Regions from separate parts of the Halonatronomonas betaini genome, predicted to be linked through region 2. Evidence: riboswitches for the same ligand, from Rfam matches in the RefSeq annotation. Region 2 holds a riboswitch; each other region holds the start of a gene.
What was found. Region 2 has a riboswitch for cyclic di-GMP ahead of I0Q91_RS00370 (ADP-ribosylglycohydrolase family protein). Riboswitches for the same ligand answer to the same signal wherever they lie in the genome.

Region 1: another riboswitch for cyclic di-GMP. It lies ahead of I0Q91_RS07315 (alpha/beta fold hydrolase); the one in region 2 lies ahead of I0Q91_RS00370 (ADP-ribosylglycohydrolase family protein).
Region 3: another riboswitch for cyclic di-GMP. It lies ahead of I0Q91_RS08105 (hypothetical protein); the one in region 2 lies ahead of I0Q91_RS00370 (ADP-ribosylglycohydrolase family protein).

The regions. Positions count from the first base shown of each region.
Region 1 is NZ_JADPIE010000003.1:382,157-388,620, reverse strand. Features, by position in the region: gene I0Q91_RS07325 (metallophosphoesterase family protein) at 1-225, shown strand, start outside; gene I0Q91_RS07320 (ATP-binding protein) at 222-3,107, shown strand; cyclic di-GMP riboswitch class I at 3,185-3,261, shown strand; gene I0Q91_RS07315 (alpha/beta fold hydrolase) at 3,554-4,531, shown strand; gene I0Q91_RS07310 (PAS domain S-box protein) at 4,587-6,464, shown strand, end outside.
Region 2 is NZ_JADPIE010000001.1:58,098-64,561, forward strand. Features, by position in the region: gene I0Q91_RS00355 (hypothetical protein) at 1-112, shown strand, start outside; gene I0Q91_RS00360 (NUMOD3 domain-containing DNA-binding protein) at 572-1,864, shown strand; gene I0Q91_RS00365 (helix-hairpin-helix domain-containing protein) at 2,033-2,488, shown strand; cyclic di-GMP riboswitch class I at 2,956-3,030, shown strand; gene I0Q91_RS00370 (ADP-ribosylglycohydrolase family protein) at 3,123-4,055, shown strand; gene I0Q91_RS00375 (DEAD/DEAH box helicase) at 4,464-6,398, shown strand; gene I0Q91_RS00380 (hypothetical protein) at 6,415-6,464, shown strand, end outside.
Region 3 is NZ_JADPIE010000004.1:126,714-133,177, reverse strand. Features, by position in the region: gene I0Q91_RS08130 (hypothetical protein) at 1-39, opposite strand, end outside; gene I0Q91_RS08125 (hypothetical protein) at 42-422, opposite strand; gene I0Q91_RS08120 (hypothetical protein) at 438-1,109, opposite strand; gene I0Q91_RS08115 (hypothetical protein) at 1,177-1,725, opposite strand; gene I0Q91_RS08110 (hypothetical protein) at 1,786-2,052, opposite strand; gene I0Q91_RS08105 (hypothetical protein) at 2,233-3,204, opposite strand; cyclic di-GMP riboswitch class II at 3,236-3,324, opposite strand; gene I0Q91_RS08100 (hypothetical protein) at 3,441-3,797, opposite strand; gene ltrA (group II intron reverse transcriptase/maturase) at 4,008-5,423, opposite strand; gene I0Q91_RS08090 (hypothetical protein) at 5,921-6,464, opposite strand, start outside.

The sequences.
Region 1 (6,464 bases), on a different contig from region 2:
GAAATTTATAAGGAGATAGATAAAATCTTTAAAGAGGTTTCTAATAATCCAGATCTAGAAGCTAAATTATTAAGAGAATGGGGATCTATCTGGGAAGGTGATGAAGATCATGAGAACAGAGATAATGACAGTTTTTATCCTGATCCAGAAACCAAGCAGGAAATTATAGAAGCAGCTCGGAATAAGATTATTGCTTATTTATTTGCTGGAGGTGATGATATTTGAGATTAAAAAATTTACATCTTAATGATTTTGGAATCTATAATAATCAGAAACTTGAAGCTTTATCCCCAAATATAGTGGTAATTGGAGGCCCAAACCGCTCTGGTAAGACGACATTCATGCATATCCTTCGTTATTTAGGTTATGGTATTCCTAATACTGATAAATTACCAGCACCGGCGGATAAGTATGATATAGAGGCTGATATTGAAACTGAAGATAATTTAGAGTATCAGTTGAAACTTAAAGGTTATGCCGATCCTGTTTTAATATCTTTAAATAATCAGGGGCCAGAATCAGGACCAGAAACTCCTGGCCAGCTTTATAACAATCTTGATCGCTTTACATATCATCAAATTTTTACAATAAGCCTTGATGAATTAACTAAAGAGCCTGCCGGACTTTCAGGCAAAGGTGATAAAGATAGACTCCAATCTATTTTATTAGGGGCAGGACTTTCTAAGATAGTTGAATTACCCCAGGCAATTAGTCATTTTGATAATAAAGCTTATAATATTGGGAGAACAACTGGCCGGGCCAGTGTTGGAGAATTTAAACCCTACCAGGAAAACATTGCAGAGGCAGAAAAGAAAAAGAATGAAGCTTTAAAGCAGGTAAAAAAGTATATCAAAACTGAAGAAGAGATTGATAATCTTAAAGATACAATAGATGACTTGAATAATGATTTAAGTAGTTTAGAAAAGAAACGAATCAGAATAGATCTCTTAAAGAACAATTATCATGAATTTTCAAAAATACTGAACTTAAGGCAGCAGCTGGAAAACCATTCAGGCGCAGAGCTTAATCAGGCAAAATATAGTGAGAATAAGAAATCAACTGCAAGAAATCTACTGGATGATTTTATATCAAAAAATGAAAAATATCAGCAAGAAAAGAGTATATTTAAAAGTAGAGTTAGCTCTCAAAATCCTGAAACAATAAAAAACAGCTTATTAAATAAAAGTTCAGATTTAGAAAATTATCAAAAAAATATTTCAGGGCTTAAAGAAAAAATTGATAATTTCATTCAACAAAAAGAGAGAAATCAAAATGAGCTAAAGAATATTAAAGCTGAAGCAGTAGAGTTTAATCAGGAATGGGAGGAAGATTTTAATAGTATCTTATCTATTAGAAACGACCAGATTGAGCGGAGGAAATTACTTAACAATATAGCTGATTTTAAAGCCTGTAGAGATAATTTAGAAACCAGTCTTGATGAGAAACATGATTTAGAAAGCAGGCTTACCAGGTTAAATGAAGAACTTTCAAGTATAAAAGATGGCAATCCAGAAAGAATATTTAAAAACTCCTTATTAATCGGTTTTATCTCAATTGGAGCTGGAGCTTCTTCTGCTTTTTTTAATATTATTGCTGCTATAGTCATTGGTGGTGGTGGATTATTATTAAGTTATTTATATTATCATGGTAAACATCAGAAAGAAATAGTTCTACAGGATAAAAAAGAAAACCTTGATAAAGAGCTTGAAGATATACAACATAAGCTTTCTTTGCTTGAAGATGAGATTGAAGCTATAAAAGCCAAAAAGAATTCTGCTGAAAAAGAATTAAACCATTATCAGGAAATTTTAGGTTTAGAAAACTCTGCAAGTCCTGAGCTTATTAAGGATTATTTTAATGGTTTAAGAGATATTAATAATAGTTATGATAGATGGCTAAATACCAGAGAAGAGATTCAAAATAAGAAAGAAAAAATCGTCAGGGAATTAGACGAATTGAGAAACTTACTGGTTCAACTTAATTCAAAGCTAACTGATTCAGCATTAATCCTGCCAGCAGAGGACAGGCTTATTTTAAGGTCAGAAGAATTATTTTCAGCACTGGATAAAGCTTTAGAGTATCTTAATTATGCTCGAAATCTTAATGATGCCTGGCAGGGTAGAGAAACAGCTAAATCTGATATAAGTGATAAGTTTTCAGATTTTTCATCAGATAGAGATCCTGTAGAATTTTTGCAGGATTTTATTAAAAAATCCAATAAGTTTCTGGAATATCGGGAAAAACAAAATCAGCTAGACCAGTTAACCAACCAGTTAGTAGCTAAAATTAGTTCAGCTGATCATATTAAAGATTCTTTTATAGATTCACCACTTGCAAATGAAACCGACACTTTAATTGAACTTTTTCAGAGACATTATAACTCTTTTACCTCCATTGAAGAAGTCGAAACTGTTTATAAAAATTTAAAGGAAGAACTTGATTTAATTGCAAAGAATAAAAAGATGAAAGAAGACAGGCTTCAGAGCTTAAAGGATACAAAAAAAGAGCTGGCCTCACCAGCTAAAATAGAAGAGGCCCATGCTACGATTGACAATAATCAGAGTAAATTAAAAAAGCTTGCAGAAAGATATGCAATTAATAGAACAGCTTCTTTTATATTTAAAGAAGTTCAAGCCCGTGTAATCAAGAGAGCCAGAGAGGAACTATTACAGCCAGCAGCAGATCTATTATCAGAGATGACTGCCGGTGAATATCAGGAAATAAATCCTCCAGCCGACCTTAAAGAAAATGACTTTAAGACCAGACTTGCCAGTGGAAGAGAGCAGGAGACTGTAAATATTTTAAGTAGAGGAACAAAGGAGCAGTTATTTCTTGCTGTTCGCTTAAGCAGAATTAAAGAAATTAAGTCAGCTTTACCGGTAATTCTTGATGATTCTCTGGTTAATTTTGATAGAAGCCATTTAATAAACACAGTTCAGATTCTATCCAGGTTAGGTAACAGCCATCAGATATTTGTATTAACATGTCATCCTCATCTGGTCAGGCATATAAATGATTATACTGATAATGCTCAATACTGGCATCTTGAATCTGGTAAATTCAAAAATGTAGCTGGCAAAGATTTATATAATTTATTATTAAATTAACTAAAAAAGTTTGAAGTTTTTGCAGGAGTTTTTGATTCTATCTAGAATTAGTTCTTTAGTAGCAAATAATATAAAATTAAATAACTGGGCAAACCTGCTGCGAGGCAGGGACGCAAAGCTATGGGTCTTTTATAAAGATTGCCAGGTTGCATACTTTAAACCACGGCAATTTTTGATGCCGTGGTTAATATTTTTTGAGGTGATTAAAATGAAGAGAATTTTAAAGCTGTATAATAAAATTTATAATTATATATCTGAATTAATCTTAGAATTTGAGGGGACTAAAACCTGGTCATAAATCTAATTCAGATAAAATACTGCTAAATATAAAGCAGTTCTAATCCTGCAGCTCTATTCCTTTGAATTATTTAATATTCAAAGGATTATTTTTTATGATATAATAATTATTATAGATTTAAAACTAGTATTATTCTGGGGTGATTAGCTTGATTATTAAAATCCCGTGTAAAAGACATGTAATTTCAATTTTTATGATTATTATAATAATAGTGGTCCTGGTTTTAAGTAGTCAAATTACAAAAGCTTATTCAGTTGAAAATAAAACTCCTTTTGATAATAGTCACTTTATTGAAGTAGATGGAATAAGTTTGCATTACAGAATTGATAAAGCTAGAACAGATCAATCACTAGGAAAGATTTTAATGGTCCATGGCATGGGGGGTTCAACCTATTGCTGGCGTGAAAATACTGGACCATTAAGTGAAAACGGTTTTACTGTAATCACAGTAGACCTTCCTGCCTTTGGTTTTAGTGATAGGCAGCCAGGTCTGGATCATACTGCAAAAAATAGAGCAGACTGGCTATGGGGTCTCCTGGATTATTTAGATTCTGAATTATTTAATGACAACACCCCCTGGATTTTAGTAGGTCATTCTATGGGGGCCAAACCTATTGCTGAAATGACATTTAATAGAAATGAGGATGTTGAGGCATTAGTCTTTGTTGCTGGAGCAGTCTTTAATTCTCCACCTAATTTATTTGGTAATTTAATTGAACAGACTCCTTTCAATCATTTATTTGAATTTGCTATTCGGAATATTATACATCAGCCCTTTGCTATTAATCGAGCTTTAAAATCTGCTTATGGCAGAGAAGTTTCTGAAGAAGAACTGTCAAAATATCTGGAGCCCCTGGAAATTGAAGGAACTGCCAGGGCCTGGATTGATTTAGTAAGAAGCAGTTCTGATGAACTAGATAATCTTGATCAGCTAGAAACTAATATTTTATTAATCTGGGGGGCAGATGATAGTTGGGTTTCAGTTGATGATGCTAGAAAACTTGATGATCAACTTCTTAACTCCAATCTTGAAATTATTGCAGATAATCATCATATGCCTATGGTTACAGCATCAGAAGAAGTGAATAATCTTATTATTAGCTTTCTTTTAGATTCAAGAAATTAACTTATTTTCATTCAATTTTTCATTTAATTAATTTTAGTTTTTAAGGGGTTATACAATGGGGAAAAATATAGTTACTATTTTAATAGTTGATGCAGAAAAAACTTTATATCATAGCATAAAGGAATTAATGGGGGACGAATATTTAATTATCAGCGCAAAATCAGGACGAGAAGCTGTTTCCTTAACAAAAAGAATTAATCCAGATTTAATATTAGCAGATTTAAATTTACCTGATATTGACAGTCTTTCCCTGTGCGAAAAAATTAATGAAATTAACAGTATTAAAGATATACCATTAATATTTATTGCTGATTATGCAAACCAGGATAAAGGCATTGAATGCTTAAATTTAGGAGCTATAGATTTGATTTATAAATCATTTAGTATTGAATTGATTGTAAGAAAGATTAAAAATTATCTATCACTATTTAATTATAAAAACGAAGCCCTAAAATTAAATCAAACAATTGAGCAGAGTCCAGAAACAATTTTAATAACTGATACCAGTGGAGAAATTGAATATGTAAATCCAGGTTTTATTGAACTTACTGGTTATAAGCCTGAAGAAATTATTGGTAGAAATCCAAGGGTATTAAAGTCAGGATATCATACAGATAATTTTTATACTGATCTCTGGGAGACTGTTTCTTCAGGAGAAAAGTGGCATGGTGAAATTTATAATCGCAAAAAAGATGGAGAGTTTTTTTGGGAAGAAACTTCAATTTCACCTATAAAAAATTGGAAAGATGAAACAGTTAAATATATTGCAATTAAACATGATATTACAGAGAAAAAGAAAGCCCAAAAAGAACTTAAATCTACTAAAAATATGCTAGATAAGATTCTAAATTTATCCACTGAAGCAATCAGGTATGTAGATTTAAATTACAATGTAATAAAAACAAATGAAAAATATAAATTATTAAGTGAATCTTATAAAAACAGGGAAGGCTTTAAGAAAAATGATTTAAAATGTTACGAAGTTTTTTGTACTGAAAATTGTAATACAGAAGATTGTTCAATAAAAAAGATATTGGAAAATGGCCAGACTATTCAAGAAGATATTAAAGTTAAATTCAATAATAAAACTAAATATTTTATTGTTACTGTTGTGCCTTATAAAAATGAAGCTGGAGAAATAATTGGTATGATTCAGAGTTTCCGTGATATTACTCAAAGAAAAGAAGATGAGAATAAATTAAAAGAATATAATCAAGAAATTGAATCATTATATAATAAACTAAATAAAGAATTTAAAAAAGGAATTAAGCTACATGAACACTTTTTGCCAAAAAAATTACCAGAAATAGATAACTTCAAATATGAAGTTTATTTTCAACCTGCAGAAAGGTTAGGAGGAGATTTTTATAATGCTATAAAAATTGGTAATTATCTTTTGATCTATCTTGCAGATGTAAGTGGACATGGACTTGATGGTTCAATGCTCAATATATTTTTAAGAGAGACAATCAACAATTATATCTCCAGTAAATTAAATAATAATATTGATTTATCTCCTGATGCTTTATTAAAACATATAATTAATAGATATCACCAGGAAGAATTTTCAAGAGATTATATGGTTTGTCTTCTGATAGGGTTATTGAATATTGAAGAAAGAGAATTTTCATTTATTAATGCCGGCATTCAGGTTCCACCTGTAATCATCAGGGAAGATGGAACTTTAAGAAAGTTACAGAATTCAGGTGCACCTATTTCTACAGCTATTGATATAAAATTTTATAACCAGACTTTAAATCATAAACTTGAAAACTTCAAAATTCTATCTGGTGACAAATTATTTTTAACTACAGATGGGCTGGTAGAAGAAACTTCTAAAGATATAAATAACAAAATTCCTGAAATGTATGGAGAAAAAAGACTTGATAAAGTTTTAAAGAATTCCTGTCACCTTAAACCAATAGAGATTATT
Region 2 (6,464 bases):
TGAGCAGGTTGATAGTCAAGACAGGGCCAGCCAGTTGACAGAACATGAGAAGGAAGTAATGGAGGAAAAGTTAAGGCGGTCCTTCCGCAAAACCACAAGAGTGTTTAGTTAAAACCTCAAATTATTTAGAACCAATTTTTATGCGGAAAAACAGTTAAATCTTAAGTTCAAAAGAAAGACCACCGGTGGCAATAGCTATCGGTGGTTTTTCTGCTTTAATGCAAAAATATTTAATGGACCCAACGGTTACCCGACGGTTACCAAACGGTATCTCTTAACAAATTTCACAAAGTCTCCAGGGTAAACTAAAAACAATTAAATTTAAAAATATTTTTAAATTTTTTCTAGCAACAAAACCATCTAAATCGCTATAATTATTGATATTACAGGCAGCAAGCTTGTTTTACCATATAACCACTTCATTTGTAAAGTATTTGCTATAAATGGTATAATGTATAAGTTAATAGGTGAATGTGATATCATTCATATTAACTGGAGCTTTATCCAGGAGTCAAGTATTAAAAAGTTAAATAATTAATCTACTTTAAAAAGTAGATAGGAGGAAATTTCTATGATAAATAAAGAAGAATTAGAAGAATTATATTGGGGAGAACCAGGAACTGAAATGGGAACGTATATTATTGCAGATAAGTTAGGATGTAGTCAATCTACAATTTACAGGCATTTTAAAAAATATAATATCCCTGTTAGACCACCAACTACAGAAAGTAATGAATGTATGACTAAAGCAAGTGTTGAAACAAGCAGCCGCAAGTTTAAGGAATTATATGAAAGTGGTATGTTGGATATACCCGTTATGTCCGGTGAAAATAGCCCTAATTATGGGAAGAAGGCTTCAGTTGAAACGAGAAAAAAGATGAGTGAAGCCAGAACAAAATACTGTAATACTAATCCATTAGACAAAGATATAGCTCTAGAAATTTATGATTTATATAAAAACACCGATATATCGTTAGAAAGTTTAAAAGATAAATATAAGCGCTCAATGAAAATTATTCATTCAATAGTTAGTTGTAAACACTGGACAACTAAAGATTTAACACCAATCTCAAAGCCTTGTGGTCAAAAAGGTATTTCTCATCCTAAAGCTATAATAGACAAAAAAACTGCCTTAAAAATTTTTGATGATTATAAAACTAGTAATTTAAAAAAGAAAGAGCTTGCTAATAATTATGGAGTCTCTTATAAGATAGTACATCAAATAGTAAATTGCAAACACTGGACAACCAGGGATTTAACACCGATTCCCATTACTACAGAGAATAATGGTATTTATCATCACAGGTCTAAAATAAATAAAGAAACCGGCTTAGAAATCTATAAAAAATATAAAAATAGCGATCTTACACAAAAAGATTTAGCAAAAGAATATGGAGTTCACATTTCTACTATAGGCTTCATAATTAGATGTACTCACTGGACAACTAAAGATCTAACACCAATCTCAAAGACTTCTAGTCAAAAAGGTATTTCTCATCCCAAAGCTATAATAGATAAAAAAACTGCCTTAAAAATTTATAATGATTATAAAACTAGTAATTTAAAAAAGAAGGAACTTGCTAATAATTATGGAGTCTCTTATAATATAGTATATCAAATAGCAAATTGCAAACACTGGACAACCAGGGATTTAACACCGATTCCCAATACTACAGAGAATAAAGGTGTTTATAATCACAGCGCTAAAATTGATAAAGAAGCCGGCTTAGAGATTTATAATAAATATAAAAATAATAATATAAAGAAAAAGGTCCTCGCAAATGATTATGGGGTTTCTGTTAGAACAATAGGCCTAATAATAAATTGCAAACACTGGACAACAGAGCACTTATTAGATGACTAAGCTCGGAGTTTCACTGCTTTAATTAAACCTTACATCCAGCCAGTATCACGTTTCAACTCTGGATATATTTTACTTTAACAATTTAATTGGATATAATAGGAACAATAAAAGATTTAATTATCTTTTATCTATTGTCTGCTTGCTGCTAATTGGAGGTAAATTAATATAATGATAAATATAAATACTGCGAATCTCAAAGAGTTACAGAATGTAAAAGGAATTGGTCAAAAAACCGCTGAAAGTATTATAGAATATCGCAATAATAATGGTGAATTTTCATATTTAAGAGATCTACTTGAAATTAACGGTATAGGAGCAAAAACACTTGAAAGCATAAAGCCCCAAATTACTGCTGGAGAAGGAGATGATATTAAAAATACGACTATTGAATTCAATCCTGAAGAATATGATCTCGATCAGCCTGAACAGGTTCATCTGGTTGGCTCAATGAATAACTGGGATCCAGCCGATAAGAGTTATCCTCTGAAAAAAGGAGAGGGTGAGGTCTGGAAAAACACATTTAAATTAAAGGAGGGAGCTGAATATAAGATTATGTATGACTCTTCCAGCTGGGAAGAGGACAAACATGTTGGCTATTATGGCAGTAATCTTGTTGTAGAATAATTTATTTGTCAGCCATTTTCCATCAGCAGCCCATTAAGAATACTAGCAGTCGAGCAGACCAGGGCATATCAGCCGGCAATAACTGCCGGAATTTATTCAATTGCTGATGAAATACAAAAATAAAGTTGGCTGCAACTAATTTGGATAGGAGTAGATTGAGTAGCGAGTAGCTAGATTATCCAGACAGGGCTAGCCTGATCACAGAAGACGAGAATGAGATAATTGAGTAAAAGTTAAGGCAGTCCTTCCGCAAAACAACAAGAGTGCTTAGTTAAAATTATTTAATGATTTAGATTTTATTTTTAGCGGAAAATATAATTAAATAGCTTTAATAAATAACACCTGGTGAGATTCCAGGTGTTATTTATTTTAAATCCTTAAATATAAAAATAAAGCATAATTAATTTCTAAATAAGGGCAGGATAATTCTACTTAATCAAGAATTAGTAATTAAATATCATAATTTAATACTTTATGGGCAAAACTACTGAGAAGTAGTGGCGCAAAGCTATGGGTCTTTATGAGATTGCCAGGTTGCATTTTTAGTGACTATAGCTTTATGCTATAGTTTTTTTAGTTATAATTAATAAAACTTCAAAGTTAATAAGGCTTAAGAAGGAGGTAATAATTGATCATGAAATTAAACCAGAACGAACAGGAAGCATATAATAAATTCAGTGGAACCCTGCTTGGCCTGGCTATTGGCGATGCCCTGGGAGCAGCTGTAGAATTTATGCCAAGAGGTGTATTTAAGAAAGTAACAGGTATGCGAGGTGGCGGCCCCCATAATCTAGACCCTGGTTACTGGACCGATGATACCAGTATGGCCCTCTGCCTGGCCGAAAGTCTCATCGAATCAGGCTTTGACTTAAAGGACCAGCTGGATAAATACCTGAAATGGTATCAAGAAGGGTATCTAAGTTCTACTGGCAGCTGCTTTGATATTGGGATTAACACTGCCCATTCCCTGGATAATTATGATAAGACCAGGGAGTTACCTCCTAAAAAAGAAAGAGCCGCCGGCAATGGCAGCTTAATGCGCCTGGCACCTGTTCCCATGTATTATCGGAACAGCTTTCAGAAAGCAGTCAAATATTCTGGCGAAAGTTCACTGACAACCCATAATAATATCATGGCAGTTGATGCCTGTTCTTTTGCTGGAGGGCTTATTCAGCAGTTTATCAATTTGAATAATAATCCAGCAGTCAGTAAAGCAGAGGTAATTAAATCAACTGCTGAGCAACTTTCCCTGGATAGCAGAGTCATCGGGGCAATCACTGGAGCCCTGGCCAAAGATTCAGATTCTGAAATATCCTCAGATGGTTTCGTCATCAATTCATTAGAGGCCAGCCTCTGGTCATTTGTAAATACCAATACCTTTGAAACAGCCGTCTTAAAAGCTGTCAACCTGGGCCATGACGCCGATACCGTAGGTGCAATCACCGGAGAAATTGCCGGAGCCTTTTATGGCAGAGATAACATCCCGGAAAGCTGGATCCAGCAGCTGGCTTTAAAAGATAAAATTTTTGAGATAATCGATGATCTCTTTGTAGAATCCAGAGTTTAATTTTAACTCCAACCTAATTATAAAATATTTTAATTAATCCAGGCTTAATCACAGATATTGCAGGAGATTATGAGTTGAATCTTTAATTATATGGTAGATGATATTTTAAATAGGTTTTAAGCTATCAGATAGCTGTTTTTTCTTATTTTGACTTAAGCCTGAATAGATTGCCTGGATTAATCTGCCAGGTGTTAAAATAGGGGTATATTTTGAGTCTGTTGAGATTTTACTGGCAGACGTTGTATTTCAGTAGTTATTTAGAAATATTATTTTCTTATAAAGAATTATTGGAGTAAATTAGCAGGAGTTCTTTGATGAAAGTAGAATTTATATGTTAGATTATATCTTAAAACAATTAATTATTTGGTGGTGGTTATAATCAAAGTATTTCCAAGTGATTATAGTAATTTGAATTTAGATAAACATGATAAACTTTTAGTTAATTCTTTAAAAAATAAGTTGACTGAAGAAAATATACTTTTACTTGATGTTAATCCACTTAAAATTAAAGATGGAGAATATCATATTTTGATTTTAAATAATAAATTAATTTTTTTAAAAAGGTTAAATTTTGATTCATTAGAATCTTTCATTCAAACAGTTAAATTTTTTTTAAAAGATAGTCAGAAAAATGATTATAAAAGATTAAAACAAAGACTAAATAATCATAGACAATTAGTTAAAGATAAAAATAATCAGTTACTAAGGTTTGATATACAAATAAAGTATTATTTACCTGATTTCAACATCAAAAATTATGAATACACTAAATTAAATAAAGAAATAAAATATTTTCTTGATGATTGTATATTTCAAAATGAATTCCGAAAAATCATAACAAATCCTCAAAAAGAATTTAAGGTATCCAATGACCAAAAAATAATTACTCACGAAATGAAAAAAGTGATTTTGCAAAAATTATCTCCAGAATATACTATTTCAAAACCTAATATTGGGGAGATTATTAATCATTCCAATACGGATGATAAGGATTATTATGTTAAATCAAATGATAGAATTGCAAATATTTATACCCTTGATGAAGAACAAATTAATATAATTAATAATATTTCTAAAGGTAACCAATTGTTACTAGCATGTGCAGGTAGTGGTAAAAGTGTTTTATTATTGTCTAAATGTTTTAAGGCGGCGAGTAAACATCCAGATAGAAAATTTTTATTAACTTGTTATAATGTAAATTTAAAAAACTATTATGAATGGCAGATTGAAGTAGCTGGTTTCAGAGAAAAAAATGTTGAATGTATTACATTTTTAGCTTTGTGTAAAAGATTAATTAAAAATAATAAATTAAAATATAATGGGAAAAGAGATGATTTTGATAAGATATTTGAAACAGTAAAGAAAGCATTAAAGGAAGGCAAAATAAATGAAAGATATTTTGGGATTTTTATTGATGAAGTTCAAATTTTTAAATCAGAATGGTATAAGTTTTGCTTCAATTTGTTAGAAAACAAAAACAGTAATGACCATTTGTTTGTTGTTTGTGGAGACTTATCCCAAAGGGTAAAACTGGAATTAGAGCAGGGTAAAGCACCATGGCAAGGAGATGAAAAACTACCTGATTTTAATAAAGAAAAGAATATAATTAGAATTGAAAAGAATTATAGAAATACTAAGCAAATTAATGATTATATAAATAGTTTTATTGGCTTAGCAAGAAATTGTTTAAGTAGACTTAGATTTAAACATGGTAGTGAAGATTTGTTTTTAAGAGGTAAAGCTTTTAGAGAAGGAGAATTACCAAAAATTCTAGAGTTAAAAAATTATAATAATAAATCTGAAGCTAAAATGATAATCAAAGAAATTGATTGTTTAATAAAAAAAGGAGTATCAATATCTGAAATAGCAGTTGTTATGTTTCATAAACAATTTAGAAGTAGGACTGGCATTCCTAATTGGGAAGATAGGCATTACAATATCTTTAATCCTTTAATAAGATTATTACATAATAATAAATATTCACATACAATATTGTTTGATTATGGGAATGAATTGAGAAGTGATTATGCTGAAAGAAAAGGAATTAATTTAATTAGTTCAGAGGGTGCACTAGGTTTAGATTTTGATGCTGTTATTTTATGTGGACTAAAACCTATGGGCCTTTATCATAATACTAAAGACGCAGAAATTATTTTTGATAAAAGCAATCCAGTTGATGAAAGACTAGAAATTGAGAAAAATTTTCATGAAAATATAACTACTTTATACACTTCTTGTACTAGGGCTAGAAACTACTTAAGTATAATATTACCTGAAACTATTGATGAGTCAATATACTCATATTTATTAAAAAAAGCAAAAGTGAAAATGTCTATAAAATAAGATAAGGGTGATTTATTTGAATATTAATGATTATGATATTGATGTTATTCAATCTGGGGAAAATTA
Region 3 (6,464 bases), on a different contig from region 2:
TGTAATTATTGCTGCCATATTCTTATAGTTTTTAGTCAAAGTTAATCATCCTCCTTATCATCATCGTCACCATCTGGACTATTATTGGTCTCTGCATCTGCATTACTCTCAGCATCACTAACTGATTGCTGATTGATTACTGCCTGATTGCCGCTACCTTCCTGAGAAATACGGGCTTCAGAATTTTCGCCCTGCTGAAAAATAAGAGAAAAATTTTTATCGCCAGATTGAAAAACTTCCTGATAGTTATTGTTATCAGAGAAAATGATCCTGATATTCCAGCTATCATCTATTGTTATTTCATAATTGAAACCTGGTTCTAAGTTAAGATTGAGTTCAGCTACTGTGGCGGTTTGGATTGTAACTCCAGATATAACCAGTAAAATTAACAGAAGAAAAAGGAGGCTTTTTATGATTCTCACTATTTCACCTCCTTTCTACTCACCGATCAGGATTTCTATATTCTGGTTGTCACCGTGTTGAATTACTTCTAAACTCTCATCATTTTTAAAACTCATGATATCAGCTGAGTTATTCTCTCCGTTTTGATCTATCCTTTTACTTGTATTTGTTCCTAATTGAATAATTCCAGCTTCATTATCATCTTTACTCTGATTTATTTGTCCTGTATGATTGCTTCCATATTGAGCTATTAAAGCTATATTATAATCTCCATTTTGTTCAATAGAGGCTTCATTATTTCCAGACCACCAAGCAAATTCGTCTTGATGAGTAATTCCTATATTATTGTCTCCTTCTTGATAAATCTCTGTTGAATTATTATTACCAATTTGTTTAATCAAACTATAATTGTTTACCCCTACTTGTTCTATTGAAGCAAAATTAATGTTTCCCACCTGGTTTATATTAGCCAAATTATCTGTATAAGTATTATAGCTTATATCATTGTAATCCAGGATTGAAACTTCGCCTAATAAATTTTTTTGATTTTCAGATTCTAATTCTAGCAATTCATCATTAATATCTTCAGCCTGAACAAAAATTCCAGCAGACAGAACAAATACACATATTAAAATAACTAACATAAATTTTTTAATAAATAAACTGTTTAGTTTTCTTATTATATTTTTGAAGGCCAATTTTTCCATTATATCACCTACTTAAAGTGATTTTGATACAGCCTGAATTAACAGGCTGCAATGAATTGAAATTCAATCAATTCCCCTGAATTACTGTTGCAGAATTAGAATTTCCTTCTTGATTTATTGTAGCAATATCTTCTGCTGCAGTTTGATTAATTAATGCTGAATTATCATTACCTCTTTGAACAATAGAGCCTTCATTATTTCCAGTAATATTCCAATCTACAGCAAATTGAACTATCTGAGCTTCATTATTGTCGCCAAATTGATCTATTTGAGCTTCATTACCTTCAACAAAGTCATGCTGATTAATATTAACGGTATTAGCTTCTCCAATTTGATTTATTGAATAGATACCTCTATGGGCGATATCACCAAATATTTCTGCTTCATTTGCGATTCCTTCTTGATTTATTCTTGCTTTTCCCTCTACTGATGACATAAGATTTATATTAGCAAAATTAGATTCCCCTTCTTGTTTTATAATTGAATTATTTTCTCGAGCCCAAATTTGATAAATTAAAGCAGTATTTATTATACCATCCTGCTCAATATCAGCATTCATATCTGGCCCGGCTTGATAAATATCCCCTAAATTCAATTCGCCATCTTGAGATATTATAGCTTCAGAATTACCTGTTCCAAAAGTCTGAAGAATATCTGCTGTATGGTTATCTCCTTTTTAAATAATTTCAGATGTAATTACTGCTATTTCTGAAGGATGCTGTTGATTAATAGTTGCCACATGATTAGATCCTTCTTGTTCTAAATTAGCAACATTACCAGTTGTTTGATTTATTATTCCTAAATGCTCATTACCTATTTGTTCCACATCAGCTTCTGCGCTGTCCCCTATCTGGTCAATATCTGCTTCATTGCCTGCCAATCCAACAAAACTGATACCAAAGACTAATATAACAGCCAAAGTAAAAGCAAATAGTTTTTTCATTATATTAATAAGCCTCCTTTTTATTAGTTAAAGATCATTTTGAATCCTTAAAACTAAAAATATAATCTATAACCAATAATTAAGGCCTATAACTATAAACAACTATAATTAACTAAGCTTTTGAAATAATGGGCACCTTATTAAATAAGGTGCCCATTATTATAACACCTATTAGATCTATTAATTAGTGCTTTGTATTACTTCAGCAGTATTTTCATATCCTTCTTGATTTATATCAGATGAATGACCTGCATCTTCACTTTGCCATAATAAAGCTGTATTATCATTTCCAATTTGATTTATTTCTGCAGAATCATTTCCACCCTGGTGGAGACCTATAACATTTCTATCACCAGTTTGCTGACCAGCAAACACGGAATCAGTTTGTACTGCCCGATCGGTTTTTTCTTCACCATTAAATCCTACAAACTTGTTTTCGTCGCCTTCCTGAGTGAAGAATACTTCTGAGTCATTTTGTGCTGGGAATTCTGTATTATGCTCAAGCCTGAATAAATTATCGTCTCCATCTTGTTTAATCCAAGCATTTGCTTCAGTTTGAACTAGTTCAATGATATTTCTGTTACCCTCTTGAACTAAATCTGCATCACTACCGCCTAGGTTCTGAGTTTCCCCACCTGAGAAAACATCAGCTTTATTTTCATCTCCATCTTGATAGATAGTTACTGCACTTGAAATTGACCATGGGTAATCTGATAAATATGAATCTATTATAGCTTTATTTTCATTTCCCATTTGATCTATCTCAGACCAAGAATTAGCACCATTTTCATCATAATTTCTATTTATTTCAGCAAAATTTTCCATACCATCTTGATTAATTCTTAAAAATAATGCAGTATTATCACTGCTAGATACTGAATTAATTATTGCTTCATTTCTTATTCCTGCTTGATCAATCCAGGAATATGTTGCAGCTTCCCAGCCTGGATCATGAATATCATGACCTAATCCCCAAAGATTGCCTTCTTGAGTTATTTTAGCCTCATGAGATTCACCCACTTGCTCAATCATAGCATCTAAATTAGTCCCATCCTGGTCAATTGTAGCTTCATGACCTTCATCAGCCATTACTCCCATGCTCATACCAAAGACGACTGCTATTGCTAAAATACCGATAAATAGTTTTCTCATTAGTATTAATCCCCCTTTATTGGATTTGGTTTTTCCCTTTGGTCGGTTTCACCACTGGCTCACTGCTATCTTTTCAGGTGACCAGATTTAAGATAACAGGTCACTGCCTCCAATAAGGAAGGTTAAATATTAAGCTAATTCTTATAGTGCTCTCCACATGCCTAAACTGCCAATCCAGCAACTTTCAGTTCGGCTGAGTCAGGTTTTTTAATCACCTCCAGGTTTGATTTATTCTATTATAAGGATTTGTAATCTATCTCAAGCTTAGCTTCAAGCTTGCTAGCTGTTTGCTTATAATGGTTTGAGATTCTATCTTTTATTCTGTCAGCTTCTCTGGAATCGACATCATAAAGGATTAATGCGTATTGGTCATGATTTAGCTGACAGAGGACATCGCAGCAGCTAATTTCTGAGGAAAGGATATCCAGCAAATGCTGGCCGGCCTCTTTGATACTGGGTTGATTTTCTGGATAAGTGTCAATCTTTATCTGGTAAAAGTAGGTCGAGGGCCAGCAATCTCTTTCAGACCGTCGACTTTCCAGCTCATATATGTGACTGAATAGGATTTTATCGCAGATAAAGGCCGACTCCATAAATAACTTCCTCCTATTGATGCTGCGATCTCTATTGATTTTTCTATCACTTTCTGTTTATTATTATAGGGAATACTTGCGATGATTTGAATAATGCTGGGATAATGCACGATGATGCTGGGATAACGCAATCGAGTAGGAGAGAAATAATTAATTTATTTCTCGTCCTCTCACACCACCACAGCATACCGTTCGGTACTGGGCGGTTCATTAAGTATTAATTACTTGTGCATATCTTTCTGTAAAACTAAAGTATCCGAGTTTCTTTAATAACTGATTGGTAAAGCTTTTTGCAAGTATAGGGCTATTGGATATTCTCCAGTAGCCTTTCCTTGTGTTAGCATATTCCCACGCTTTGGGCTCTTTAATACCTAATTTCCTGAGCATCCTAAAGCGGGTTTTGACCTTCTTCCACCGTTTCCAGTAGCACATTCTTATTCGTCGTCTTGCCCACTGATCAAGAGCTCGCATCTTGCTTTTCATATCAGCTATTTTGTAATAGCTAACCCACCCTGTGATTGTCTGTTTTAATTTCTTAAAACGATATTTCATCGTCCAGGGCTTGTTTCTTGATGTGAGTTCTTTTATCTTTGTTTTGATTTTCTTGATTGATTTCGGGTGGATTCTTATCCTTACTTCACCATTCATCCGATAAAATGAGAACCCTAAGAATTTTCTTCTCCAGGGTCTGCCGACTGCACTTTTTGTTGTATTAACTTTAAGTTTCAGTTTCTTTTCAATAAATAAAGTTATGCTTTTCATAACTCTTTCAGCCGCTTTCCTACTTTTGACATAGATCTGATTGTCATCAGCATAACGGCAGAATTTATGATTGCGTTTTCCCAATTCTTTGTCCAGTTCGTCCAACATAATGTTACTGAGTAGTGGACTTAGAGGTCCTCCCTGAGGACATCCTTCATCTGTTTTCTTAATTAGACCATCAATCATTACTCCTGAGTTAAGATAAGCTCTTATCAATTTCAGCACCCTTCTATCCTGCACTTTTCTGGCTACCAAAGACATCAGTTTATCATGTTGAACAGTATCAAAATACTTTTCAAGGTCAATATCGACCACCCATGTATAGCCATCATTTATATATTCTTTAGCTTTATTTACTGCCTGATGTGCATTCCTTCCAGGTCTGAACCCATAACTATATTCTGAAAATCCTGGGTCAAATATTGGTGTCAGCTGTTGTGTTATTGCCTGCTGAATCATTCTATCCGTTACTGTTGGGATACCAAGTAGTCTTACTCCACCACCAGGCTTAGGTATTTCTACTCTTCTTACAGCCTGTGGTTTGTAGTTACATTCCAGTATATCTTTTAGAAGCTGTCTGCCATTTCTTTCAAGATGAGGTAGAAGTTCATCTACACTCATTCCATCAATTCCATGGCTGCCTTTGTTCTTGACGACTCTTTTATATGCCCTATTCAGGTTAGGAGCCTCTAGAATTTTCTCCATCAGATTACTGGAGTCTGCATTTTCACCGTTTCCTACATTCGGCAACGCCGCAGAAACACTCTGCACTCTCTCATTACTTCTAGCTTCCAGCCTTCTCTCCTGAGAGCAGCCTTCATATGAAGTTGTCTGCTTTCTATGTGTTTCCGTCGAGTTGTTCAAATCTAAGAAACCTCCTAATGTTTCATCCTTCAATTGATGTATATATCCATCAATCTACTATGACTTCTGCTGCATTCTGACAGTTCAGCTCTTACATTACTGCAGAGTTTATTGCTTAGAAGTTCATCACCACAATTTACTGTCAGACCTTCCCTGGTTAAGAATATTTACTTTCACTTCACCTATCTGCTGTATTTACACTTCCTGTTTCGAATAGTTTTGGGCTTTATTTTGTTATGCAAACTCACCCACAGGAATATGCCTTTTATACAGTTCGTATTCCTCAGACCGAAGTTTTGCCTCCAACTTCCTTCAGATTCCATCTCACGATGGACACCCTTGTCTTCAGCTAGTGGTTGGCACTATTAACCCCCACATCAGACTTTCACTGATTAGCAAATATCCATGCCAGGCAAACATAAAATAACCCCCACCCAGGATGCCTGGTGTGAGGGTTATTAAAAGAGTTATATGAAAAATGAGCTAAGTTTAATTTATTAGTTTTGTTCTGTTTTTATATAGCCCGTTACATAATGGACATCATATAGATCATCATAAGGAAGATTAATACTACCAACATCATCCCAGTAAATCTCTTCATCTCTAAGATCCTTTACAGTGTCTGATAAATCAGTTATTTTGTCAGAACTATAAATTCTTCCTGGACCATGAATATCACTTTCATAATATTCACCTTTAAGTTCGTCTCTATCATCTGTATGGGCTGAAATCTGGACTTCCTGACCAGTTAAAATATTTTCTGGATCTGTTAATTTCTGGCCTGATAATGTCTTATATGTCCAATTGATTCTGTCTATTAATAAATCGCCTTCATCATTTTCAAATAGTTCTATTTCAACATCCAGGGTTATAAAGTGATCTTCAGCCTGATCGATAACATCTGGAAGATAAAATGTGAATTCATCGAGATTTTCAATATTATTCTCTATAAAATACTCACCTGCACCAGGCAGGCCATCTCTTTGGAAATATATATTTGTTGTGTCATAATGATTAATAACCTGATCATCTCTAAAATAT